DNA from 3 places in the Parabacteroides goldsteinii genome. Region 1 is predicted to be linked to each of the others. Evidence: riboswitches for the same ligand, from Rfam matches in the RefSeq annotation. Region 1 holds a riboswitch; each other region holds the start of a gene.

The links. Region 1 has a riboswitch for cobalamin ahead of K6V26_RS28230 (porin family protein). Riboswitches for the same ligand answer to the same signal wherever they lie in the genome.
Region 2: it holds a riboswitch for cobalamin, as region 1 does, so the genes downstream of both, K6V26_RS07075 (ABC transporter substrate-binding protein) here and K6V26_RS28230 (porin family protein) in region 1, are expected to answer to the same signal.
Region 3: it holds a riboswitch for cobalamin, as region 1 does, so the genes downstream of both, K6V26_RS19895 (putative transporter) here and K6V26_RS28230 (porin family protein) in region 1, are expected to answer to the same signal.

Annotation. Positions count from the first base shown of each region.
Region 1 covers NZ_CP081906.1:6,856,745-6,860,033, forward strand. The annotation lists gene K6V26_RS28220 (heparinase II/III domain-containing protein) at 1-84, shown strand, start outside; gene K6V26_RS28225 (carbon-nitrogen hydrolase family protein) at 96-1,142, shown strand; cobalamin riboswitch at 1,183-1,381, shown strand; gene K6V26_RS28230 (porin family protein) at 1,649-2,248, shown strand; gene priA (replication restart helicase PriA) at 2,318-3,289, shown strand, end outside.
Region 2 covers NZ_CP081906.1:1,495,920-1,499,208, reverse strand. The annotation lists gene K6V26_RS07080 (iron ABC transporter permease) at 1-657, opposite strand, end outside; gene K6V26_RS07075 (ABC transporter substrate-binding protein) at 667-1,827, opposite strand; cobalamin riboswitch at 1,876-2,085, opposite strand; gene cobI (precorrin-2 C(20)-methyltransferase) at 2,152-2,850, shown strand; gene K6V26_RS07065 (hypothetical protein) at 2,886-3,289, opposite strand, start outside.
Region 3 covers NZ_CP081906.1:4,693,413-4,696,701, forward strand. The annotation lists gene K6V26_RS19890 (F0F1 ATP synthase subunit gamma) at 1-58, shown strand, start outside; gene K6V26_RS19895 (putative transporter) at 161-1,837, opposite strand; cobalamin riboswitch at 1,960-2,156, opposite strand; gene K6V26_RS19900 (acyl-CoA carboxylase subunit beta) at 2,312-3,289, opposite strand, start outside.

The DNA of each region.
Region 1 (3,289 bases):
GGCAGACTGGGGGCGTCCGTTGCCGGTTGGAAAATTCTGTTTTCCTTAGACGGTACACCTGCAGTGATTGAGGAACATAAATAACCTGAAAGAAGATGAAACATTCTGTTTACCTGATTTTTATAACTGTTTTTACAGTCGTGTTGGCAGCCCGGGCAAAGAATCCGGTGAAAATAGTCACTATCGGAGGTGGAGGGGTTGCGGTTTCCGTAAATAATCAGATGAGTTATCAGCAAATGGTCGATCAGATGATCGATTACTGGCAAAGGCAGTTGTCAAAAGTGTTATTACATAAGCCGGATCTGATATTATTAACGGAAGCATGCGATCGTCCTTCCGGATTAACTACGGCAGAGCAGTTTGAATATTATAAAGTAAGGAAAGATCAGGTAAAGGATTACCTGGCTTCGGTAGCAAAAGATAATCACTGTTATATTGCTTTTGGAACCAAAAGGGAAGAAAACGGAAGCTGGTGGAATTCATGTATACTGCTTGACCGACGTGGAAAAGTAGCCGGTATATATAATAAGAATTTTCCTACTATCCAGGAAATGAATGAGATCATGCCTTCTGATGAAGCAGAACTCCTGCTATGTGATTTCGGGACTGTTGCTTGTGCTGTTTGTTTCGATCTTAATTTTGATGAGTTGAGGGAACGGTATGCTCAGCAAAAACCGGACATAATTTTGTTTCCATCAATGTATCACGGAGGTTTGGAACAAAGCAAATGGGCTTATTCCTGTCAGGCTTATTTTGTTTGTGCCTATGGTTTTCTGAATGCTCCGTCGGAGATACGTAACCCATTGGGAGAGATGGTCGCCTCAAGTACGAACTATTATAATTATGCTGTGGCTACAGTCAACCTTGACCGTAAATTGGTACATCTCGATAATAACTGGGAGAAATTGACCGCTTTGAAAAGAAAGTACGGTGATCTTGTTTCTATCTCTGATCCCGGACGTATAGGGGCAGTGATGATCACCAGTGAACATGATTCGATTTCAGCAGACCGGATGATAGATGAATTTGATATTCAGTTATTGGACGATTATTTCAATCAATCCCGTGCTGTTCGTGAACAAAAATTGATTAAAGCTCCGGCGAAAGACGCAATAGATGAATATCGTAAACATAATAAATAAAATTTATAGGATCTGCTACCATAAGATGTAAAAATATCTCTATATTTGCGCTATGCATTGTTCCGAGCCTGTATCCGCGGGTAAGGATTAAAAGGGAACCGGGTGTGAATCCCGGACAGTCCCGCTGCTGTGAGCTTCATAACGTATCAGGCATACTTTTGCCACTGTTCTGTAAGGGGAATGGGAAGGCGCTTGATCCGGAAGTAAGTCAGAAGACCTGCAAGGCATATTATTTCGACGGCTTCGAGGAAAGGCCGGATGAGAAAAACAAGACATCTGATGTCTTTCTATTCTTGTTCCATTCCCAGTTTGCTGTCCTTTTAGGATCTGTTTTTAATTATTTTGCCATAATAATTAGGAAAAGAAGCATGGTTCGGTTGACGGGATGAGCTCCGTCGGTGGTCCATGCTTTTCTTTTTCAAAGACTGAACAGTTAAGACGGAATACTTGTTTATTATTGGAAAAGTATGTTTATTTGCAGATAGTATTTATAAAAAACAGGCAATATGAAAAAGGTTACAGGTTTAGTTTTGATTATTTTGATGGCATTTATTGCTGTTCCCGCTAAATCCCAATTGAAGTTTGGGGTAAAAGGCGGTTTGAATATATCGTCCGTTCATTTGAATTCAGATATTCTGAAAGCGGATAATGTGACTGGTTTCCAGATCGGTCCGATGATCGAGACAACGATTCCTCTGATTGGAGTAGGGTTGGATGCGGCTATCCTCTATTCACAGAAAGGGATGGATGTGAAATCGGAGACAGGAACTTCCACGAATGTGAAAACAGATTATATCGATGTCCCGGTGAATTTGAAATGGAAATTCGGATTGCCTATCATTAAAGGATATCTGGCTGCCGGTCCGTATATCGGTTTCCGTGTAGGTGGCGATAAATTCTGGGAGATTCCCGGAAGTGTAGTAGGACAGGTGAAAGCGAAAAACTTTAGTGCCGGTCTTAATTTTGGTGCAGGTGTGGAACTGATCAGCCATTTGCAGGTCGGTATAAACTATGGCCTGGGACTGACTGATAATTACAGTGCGGAAAAATATGATCTGAATGCCAAGAACCGCGGATGGTCGGTGACAGCCGCTATCTTGTTCTGATAACAGACAGAAGATATGAGGGGCCGGGCTTTAACAGTCCGGCCTTTTTTGTTACTTTTGGCCTCGGAAATGAAATATGCAGATGTCATACTACCCCTGCCGTTGGAGAATAGCTATACATATAGTATTCCGACGGATCTGGAGGCAGCCGTAACTCCCGGTTGCCGAGTCATTGTTCATTTCGGCAAGAAACGTTACTACACTGCCATTGTGATGGAAGTACATGAACGCAAGCCGAATACGGACTTTGAGACAAAAGAGATTTACGCCCTGCTGGATGCCAGCCCTGTGTTGCGGAGGCCGCAACTTCGTTTTTGGAAATGGATCGCCTCTTATTATATGTGTAAACTGGGAGATGTCTATAAAGCGGCTTTACCTTCCGGGCTGAAACTGGAAAGCGAGACGGCTGTCACCTATAATGCCGATTTTGAGGCGGACGGTCCTTTGCGTCCTAATGAGCAGGCTGTGCTGGATGCTTTTAAAGGAGTGCTCAAGTTAACAGTTTCGGAGTTGGAAAAGAAAACAGGCCTGCGCAATGTCGTTCCCGTAGTTGCTTCCCTGATGGCCCGTGGGGCAGTGGAGGTCAGCGAAGAGATGAAACGCGGGTTTGTTCCGAAGATGCAGACATTTATCCGTCTGTCTCAGGAATATGCAACCGAAGAACGTTTGCAGGAAGCCTTTGCTGATTTTAAGCGGGCCAAGAAGCAGGAACTTTTGCTGGTTTGCTTCCTTGATCTGAGCCACGCATTAAATCCGGCATTAACCGTGGAAGTATCCAAAAAAGAATTACTGGAACGCAGTGGTTGTTCATCAACGATATTGGACGGGTTGCTGAAACGGGGAGTCCTTGAAAGCTATGAAAAAGAAGTGGGGCGTTTGCAGGTTCCGGTATGCCGTTTGCAACCTCTCAGTTCGCTTAGTCCGGCACAGGAGAAAGCGTATAGCGAGATACATGATACCTTTACTTCTAAAGATGTTTGCCTGCTTCACGGAGTTACTTCCAGCGGTAAGACGGAAATTTATGTACGGCTGATAGACGAG
Region 2 (3,289 bases), 1.6 Mb from region 1:
TAGGAACGAAAGAGGGATCAGGATAGCCATAATCGCTACGAAAAGCATCATCTGATTACCGGAGACACGCGAGAAACTTCCCAGCCCCCAGATCACATAAGCACGGATATCTTCTTCCACACTAAAAAACTTCAGGACTCCGATTACCGCATTCGCCACATAGCCGATCATCACACCGATAATCAATAGCGTCACATTCCCTTTTACCTTCTGCGAAACATAAACGATCAGTGCCATGACAGACAAGGAACCGACTATGGCCGCAATGGATAAGGCAATCTCCCCCATAAAGCCCAGCTTACTCAACGCCACGCCTCCCAGACTTCCGCTCAGTAAAACAACGAAGGCAACTCCCATACTTGCACCGGAACTGATACCCAATACAGAGGGGCCGGCCAACGGATTGCGGAATACGGTTTGCATCTGAAGCCCGCTGATCGCTAATCCGGCTCCGGCGACTAATGCCGTTAAGGCTTGCGGAAAGCGTGATTTCCAGATAATATTCTGCCAGGTGACCGGTTCGTCGCCATTGCCGCAGATGATATTCCAAACCGAATGGAAGGGTATCGAAACAGAGCCCAACACCAGATTCAGAAACAACAACACGACGATCGAGACAAAGATCACAAACATCAGGAAAGTGTTAGAATACTTCATCGTACCCATTTATTTAAGTAAATCATAATAGACAGGCGTATGATCCGGCAGTAGATTCGGATGGAAGATATGCAATAAATCGCCCAGCACCACTTCCGGCTCGGTCGGCATGCTTTCGTAAAAAGGTTTTTCCCTCATGTTGCAATAGATCACTCCTTTTTCCTTGAAGGCACGGAAGTCTGCATAACGGGGATCCTGATCTTTCAGTGATTTATAAGTATATATTCCCGGATAGCTGTTTACGATACGCCAGTAGTCGGCTTCGTCGGCCTGGTTATAGACGGTCTCGAAGTCGAGCGTCACACCGCCGGAGCGATCGTCGTCTTTCAAAAAGTAATCAGCGCCGGCATCTTTGAAAAGTTGTGCAAGGAAGCTCTTTCCTCCTACTGCATACCAGTTACCACCATGTATTTCGCCACTGAACACGACAGGACGTTTCTGCACTTTACCTTCGGCTGTCAGCTCTTTCAGCTCGTTGTAGCGGTTCTCTATAGCCAAGAATTTTTCATTGGCTTCCTGCTCTATCCCGAGTAACAAACCGACGAACTTGATCCATTCAGCCTGCCCCAGCGGTGTCATTTCTTTATATCCCAGATGAGGAATCAGAGGGATACCGATATCTTTCATTGTTTCATAGCCACCACGCTTAAAAGGTGAGATCAGGATCAGGTCGGGATTGATACTCATGATCACCTCATTATCGAAGTTGCCTTCGATCCCGATCTTTGCCGTCTTTCCTTCCTTCAGCTGATTATTGATAGTTTTATTAAACAGATGGCGCGTACTCGTAATGCCGACAACCTTATCCTCCGCTCCCAACTTAATGAAATTGGATAATTGCAGGGAAGTCATACAGATAGCACTACGTACAGGTGTTTCGATAACCGTATAATCCGCATGAATCCCTTCCGGCTTCGTCCCCCGGGGAACCAAAGCATACAGGAAATGCGTACTTTCTTCATTCTGCGGATCATGTATATCCACCAGCGTATAATCATCTTTATAGGTCAGTTGAAAACCTTCGGCATGCTTTGGTGTCACCTGAACCCGGCTATCCGTCATAGTCGTTTGTTGTGAAGAAACATTCTTTTTCTCCTGTTGATTTCCTTTCGATGCACACGACGTAGCCAATAGTGCAACCAGGCAACAACCTGCTAAATACTTGTTCATATTCATATTCTTTTTATCCGACACAAACCGTCCGAACCCACGAGGACAATCGCTATGTGAAAAATGGCAGGTCTTCTGACTTACTTCCATCCCGAAAGCCTTCCCGGCGAGGCTGTCTCTCCGCCAGTGGCAAAAGGTGTTATCGGGATGTTACTGAAGTTTTACAGCAGCGTGGACTGTCCGGGATTTCCACCCGGTTCCCTTTTAATCTGTCTCCATGAACAGGAGTTTTACAGAACCGATTTCGATCGCAAAAGTAATAAGAAGTTTGCAACTTTGCACTATTTTCAGCACATTTGCACCCCAAATAAAAACAAGAATAAAATGACTTACCCGATCAGTTTCGTATCATTAGGTCCCGGCGAACCGGAACTTATCACAGTGAAAGGTCTCCGACAACTTCAGAAAGCAGATATTATCTACTGTCCCGCCACCCGTAACAGGCAAGGTGAAATCCTCTCACGTGCCGCCGATATCGTACGTGCACTGGAAATAAACGAAACTGCCATCCGCTGCTTTATGCTTCCCATGAGCAAAGACCGCACGGAAGCCTGGAAAGCCTACGACGCCCTCTACAACGAAGCCGCCGCAAACTATGCGGAAGGCAGACAGATCGTTATCGTAGCCGAAGGCGATGCCGGCTTCTATTCTTCCATCCAGTATATATATGACAAGTTTATAGAGACGGGAATCGACGTTCAGCGTATTGCCGGAATCCCCGCCTTCATCGCTGCCGGAGCATTGGCCGGCTTGCACATTGTCAAACAGGAAGAACAGATCATTGTTATCCCCGGCACTCCTTCCGCAGAAGAATTGTCAGAAAAGATAAATGTCGGATACGTGATCGTCATTATGAAACTGTCGCAATGTGTGGAAGCCGTACATGCATGTATTCGCAAGCATCCGCAGACACAATTCCATTATTTTGAAAATGTAGGGACGGATAAAGAATACTACACCTCCGACCGGCAAATCATCGCAGAGAAATCTTTCCCCTATTTCTCACTGATGATCATACAATAAAAAAAATTACTATCCCAATTATTGTATCGCAAAAACTATACGGATTCTATGATACCGTTCAGACGGTTCATATGGTAGCGGAGCGACTGGACAGATTCCCAGTTCTGATGCCCCGACTTGCACAACTCACGTGCACTCACTAATACTCCTGAAATGTGACTGCTGATCTCTTCAATCTTTTTATTCGTTTCATTATAAAGAGTTTCAGTCTCTTCCGGTGAATAGATAGAAGCAGATTGTGCCAACGATTCAAGTAACTTCATCTGATAGACTCCGGCCCTGGGGATCAAGTTGCTGATGGCATAATGATGAAGATCCTGGATTTCCTTCTGCTTGGTGGTATCCCAACCGACATTATTCATACTCTCCGAAGAACCCATCTTCGAAAACATTCGAATACCCAAACAATCTGCAATTGTTTTAACCCATGATCCTGTCT
Region 3 (3,289 bases), 2.2 Mb from region 1:
CCGCCAGCAGGCCATCACCAATGAATTGCTGGATATTATGGGAGGAAGCGGTCAATAATCTTTTACATCGATAAATAAACGAAGCCCCGGCGAATCACTTCGGCGGGGCTCCTGGCTTTAAAATTATTATTGAACAATTTCTAACAACCAAATCTAATACTTAATAGAAGAATAATATCATTAATTGGGCAGTTAGTACACGTAAAAACATTGTCAACGGATAAACTGTAGCATAACCTACTGCCGGAGCATCATTTCCCGCCGTTGCATTCGCATAAGCCAAAGCGGGAGGATCCGTCGTACTGCCAGCCAGCAATCCCATCAACGTATAGTAATTCAGTTTAAAAAAATACCTGCCAATCAATCCGATGACTAATAAAGGTAGCATTGTTATAATAAAACCGTAACCAATCCAGGCAAATCCGCCTTTATTCACGATAGTATCCACAAAACCATCCCCGGCACTCAGCCCGACACAGGCAAGGAACATAGTTATACCAATCTCCCGGAGCATCAGATTGGCACTCTGGGTAGTATAAGTAACCAGTTTATAACGGTATCCGAAACGGCTGATCAGGATAGCGACAACCAACGGACCACCTGCCAAACCCAGCTTGATAGGTTGAGGAATCCCTGGGAAACTAATTGGAATACTTCCCAGAATAATACCTAAAGCGATACCGATAAATATTGGAATCAAGTTCGGTTCATTCAGACGTTTCATCGAATTACCCAATATCATACTCACCTTATCGACAGCCAGTTCACTACCGACTACGGTTACACGGTCACCAACCTGCAATTGCAAACCTTGTGTTGCTACCAGTTCCACTCCGGCACGATTCACACGTGTTACATTGATACCATGCAAACGGCGTAACTGCAAATCCCCCAGTTTAGTACCCGTCAGTTCCGGCTTTGTCACCAAAATGCGGCGGCTGACAAAAGCACTTTCGGCGGGAATCCATTGTTTACGGTCCATCTCTATCTCTTGACCGATAAAGGTTTTTATAGTTTCTGCATCATGTTCAGTCGTGATCACAAATATTTTATCATCTTCTTCCAAAATCGTACTGCCGGTAACAATGTCTACTTTATTGGTCTTGTTACGCCAAATACGGGATATGACAAATTCCCTATGCTCCAACAGGGCGGCAAGTTCCATTATCTTCCTGCCAAAAAGAGCCGGATTCTTCACTATCAACGATATAGGTGTGGCCTCACTATTATGCACATTATTCTCTTCTTCCAGCTTTTTCGTCTCCTGGTCAAAACTTATATGAAAAATATACCGGACAAACAACATGGAAAGGATGATACCGACGACCCCCAGCGGATAAGCAACGGCATATCCCAATGCAATCGTATCATCAGAAGTCCCCGTCATATCACTAAATGCCTGTTGAGCAGCCCCCAGTCCCGGCGTATTTGTTACTGCACCCGATAAAATACCGACCATCGTCGGAATAGGAATTCCTGTCACAAAATGTATCACCAAGGCCATCATAACTCCGAGAAAGACAATTCCGCAAGCCAGGCCATTCAAAGTCATCCCCCCTTTCTTAAAAGAAGAGAAAAAACCGGGTCCGACCTGCATGCCGACTGAATAAACAAACAGGATCAATCCAAACTCTTTAAAGAAATGAATAACAGATGGATTGATTGTAAACCCAAAATGTCCCAGTAGAATACCGACAAACAATACCAGGGTTATCCCCAGAGAAATTCCAAATACTTTGATTTTACCAAGTTGGATCCCTATGGCAATAACCAGAGACAGTAAAAGGATGGAATGTCCGATACCTTCTCCCCATAATAATTCATGAATCCATTCCATAGTCAATCGCTTTTGAGGCACAGCAAAACTCCACGCCACAACGCGAACAAAGCTTCTCCATGATTTTCATACACTTTAGAATTAATATTCTTTTCGAACCATTTCCCTAACCCACGAGGAAAAACAGCCTTTAACGAACGGCAGGTCTTCTGACTGACTCCCATCCTGAAGCCTTCCCGACACATGTCAGTGGCATAAGTTGTTTTCAGGATGTTATTAGAGCTTCACAGCAGCGGGACTGTCCGGGATTTACACCCGATTCCCTTTTAATCCGTATCATCCGAACAGACAACACGAAACCAATTCGGAGGCAAAGCTACAAAAATAAAAGACAAAATCAATATGATAAATACAAGTTTTTTAAACTTTTACGTTCCTGTTTATTTATAAAACTATGACATAAGCAGAAATCCCTGCCAGCCTCACGGTCGACAGGGATTTACCATTCATAATTCTAACAACAAAATCAAATCGTTACAATGGCATATTGCCATGTTTTTTCGGCGGATTGCTCTGGCTTTTGTTCTTTGCCATCTCCAACGCCTGTATCAGCTTGAAACGAGTCTGCCGCGGCATGATAATCTCGTCGATAAATCCTTGCTCGGCAGCCCGGTAAGGATTAGAGAAGTTTTCCGCATATTCTTTCATTGCCTGCTCTTTCTCTTCCCCGGTTGCTTTTCTATATAAGATATTAACAGCCCCTTCTGCTCCCATAACGGCAATCTCCGCCATAGGGTAAGCCAGGTTAACATCGGCACCGGTCGGTTTGCTCGACATAACGATATAAGCACCGCCATAGGCTTTCCGGGTAATCAACGTGATTTTAGGCACGGTCGCTTCCGCATAAGCATAGACGATCTTCGCACCGTGGCGGATAATACCGTCGTGCTCCTGGGTACATCCCGGAAGAAAACCGGGTACATCTTCAAAAGTAACCAGTGGAATATTGAAACAATCGCAAAAACGGATGAAACGAGCCGCCTTATCCGAAGCATCGATATCCAGCACACCTGCCAGGAATGCCGGCTGGTTGGCAACGATACCGACCGTACGTCCGCCTAAACGGGCAAAACCGACTACGATGTTTTTTGCAAAATGCGGCATTACCTCAAAGAAATAGTGATTATCCACCACCGGTTCAATAATATCTTTTATATCATAAGGAATATTCGGATCATCCGGAATCACCTCCTGCAACGATTCTTCTTCGCGGCGGATATCATCCGTACAAGGAACAAGTGGGGCATCTTCCATATTATTGCCCGGAAGAAAACCGAGTAATTCGCGGATACTCATTAATGTTTCTTCTTCCGTATCACACATAAAATGAGTAACACCGCTCTTAGTACTATGTGTATAAGCACCACCCAATTCTTCTTTTCCTACTTCTTCATGGGTAACCGCCTTGACCACGTCCGGACCGGTGATAAACATATGGCTTTTTTCTTTCAC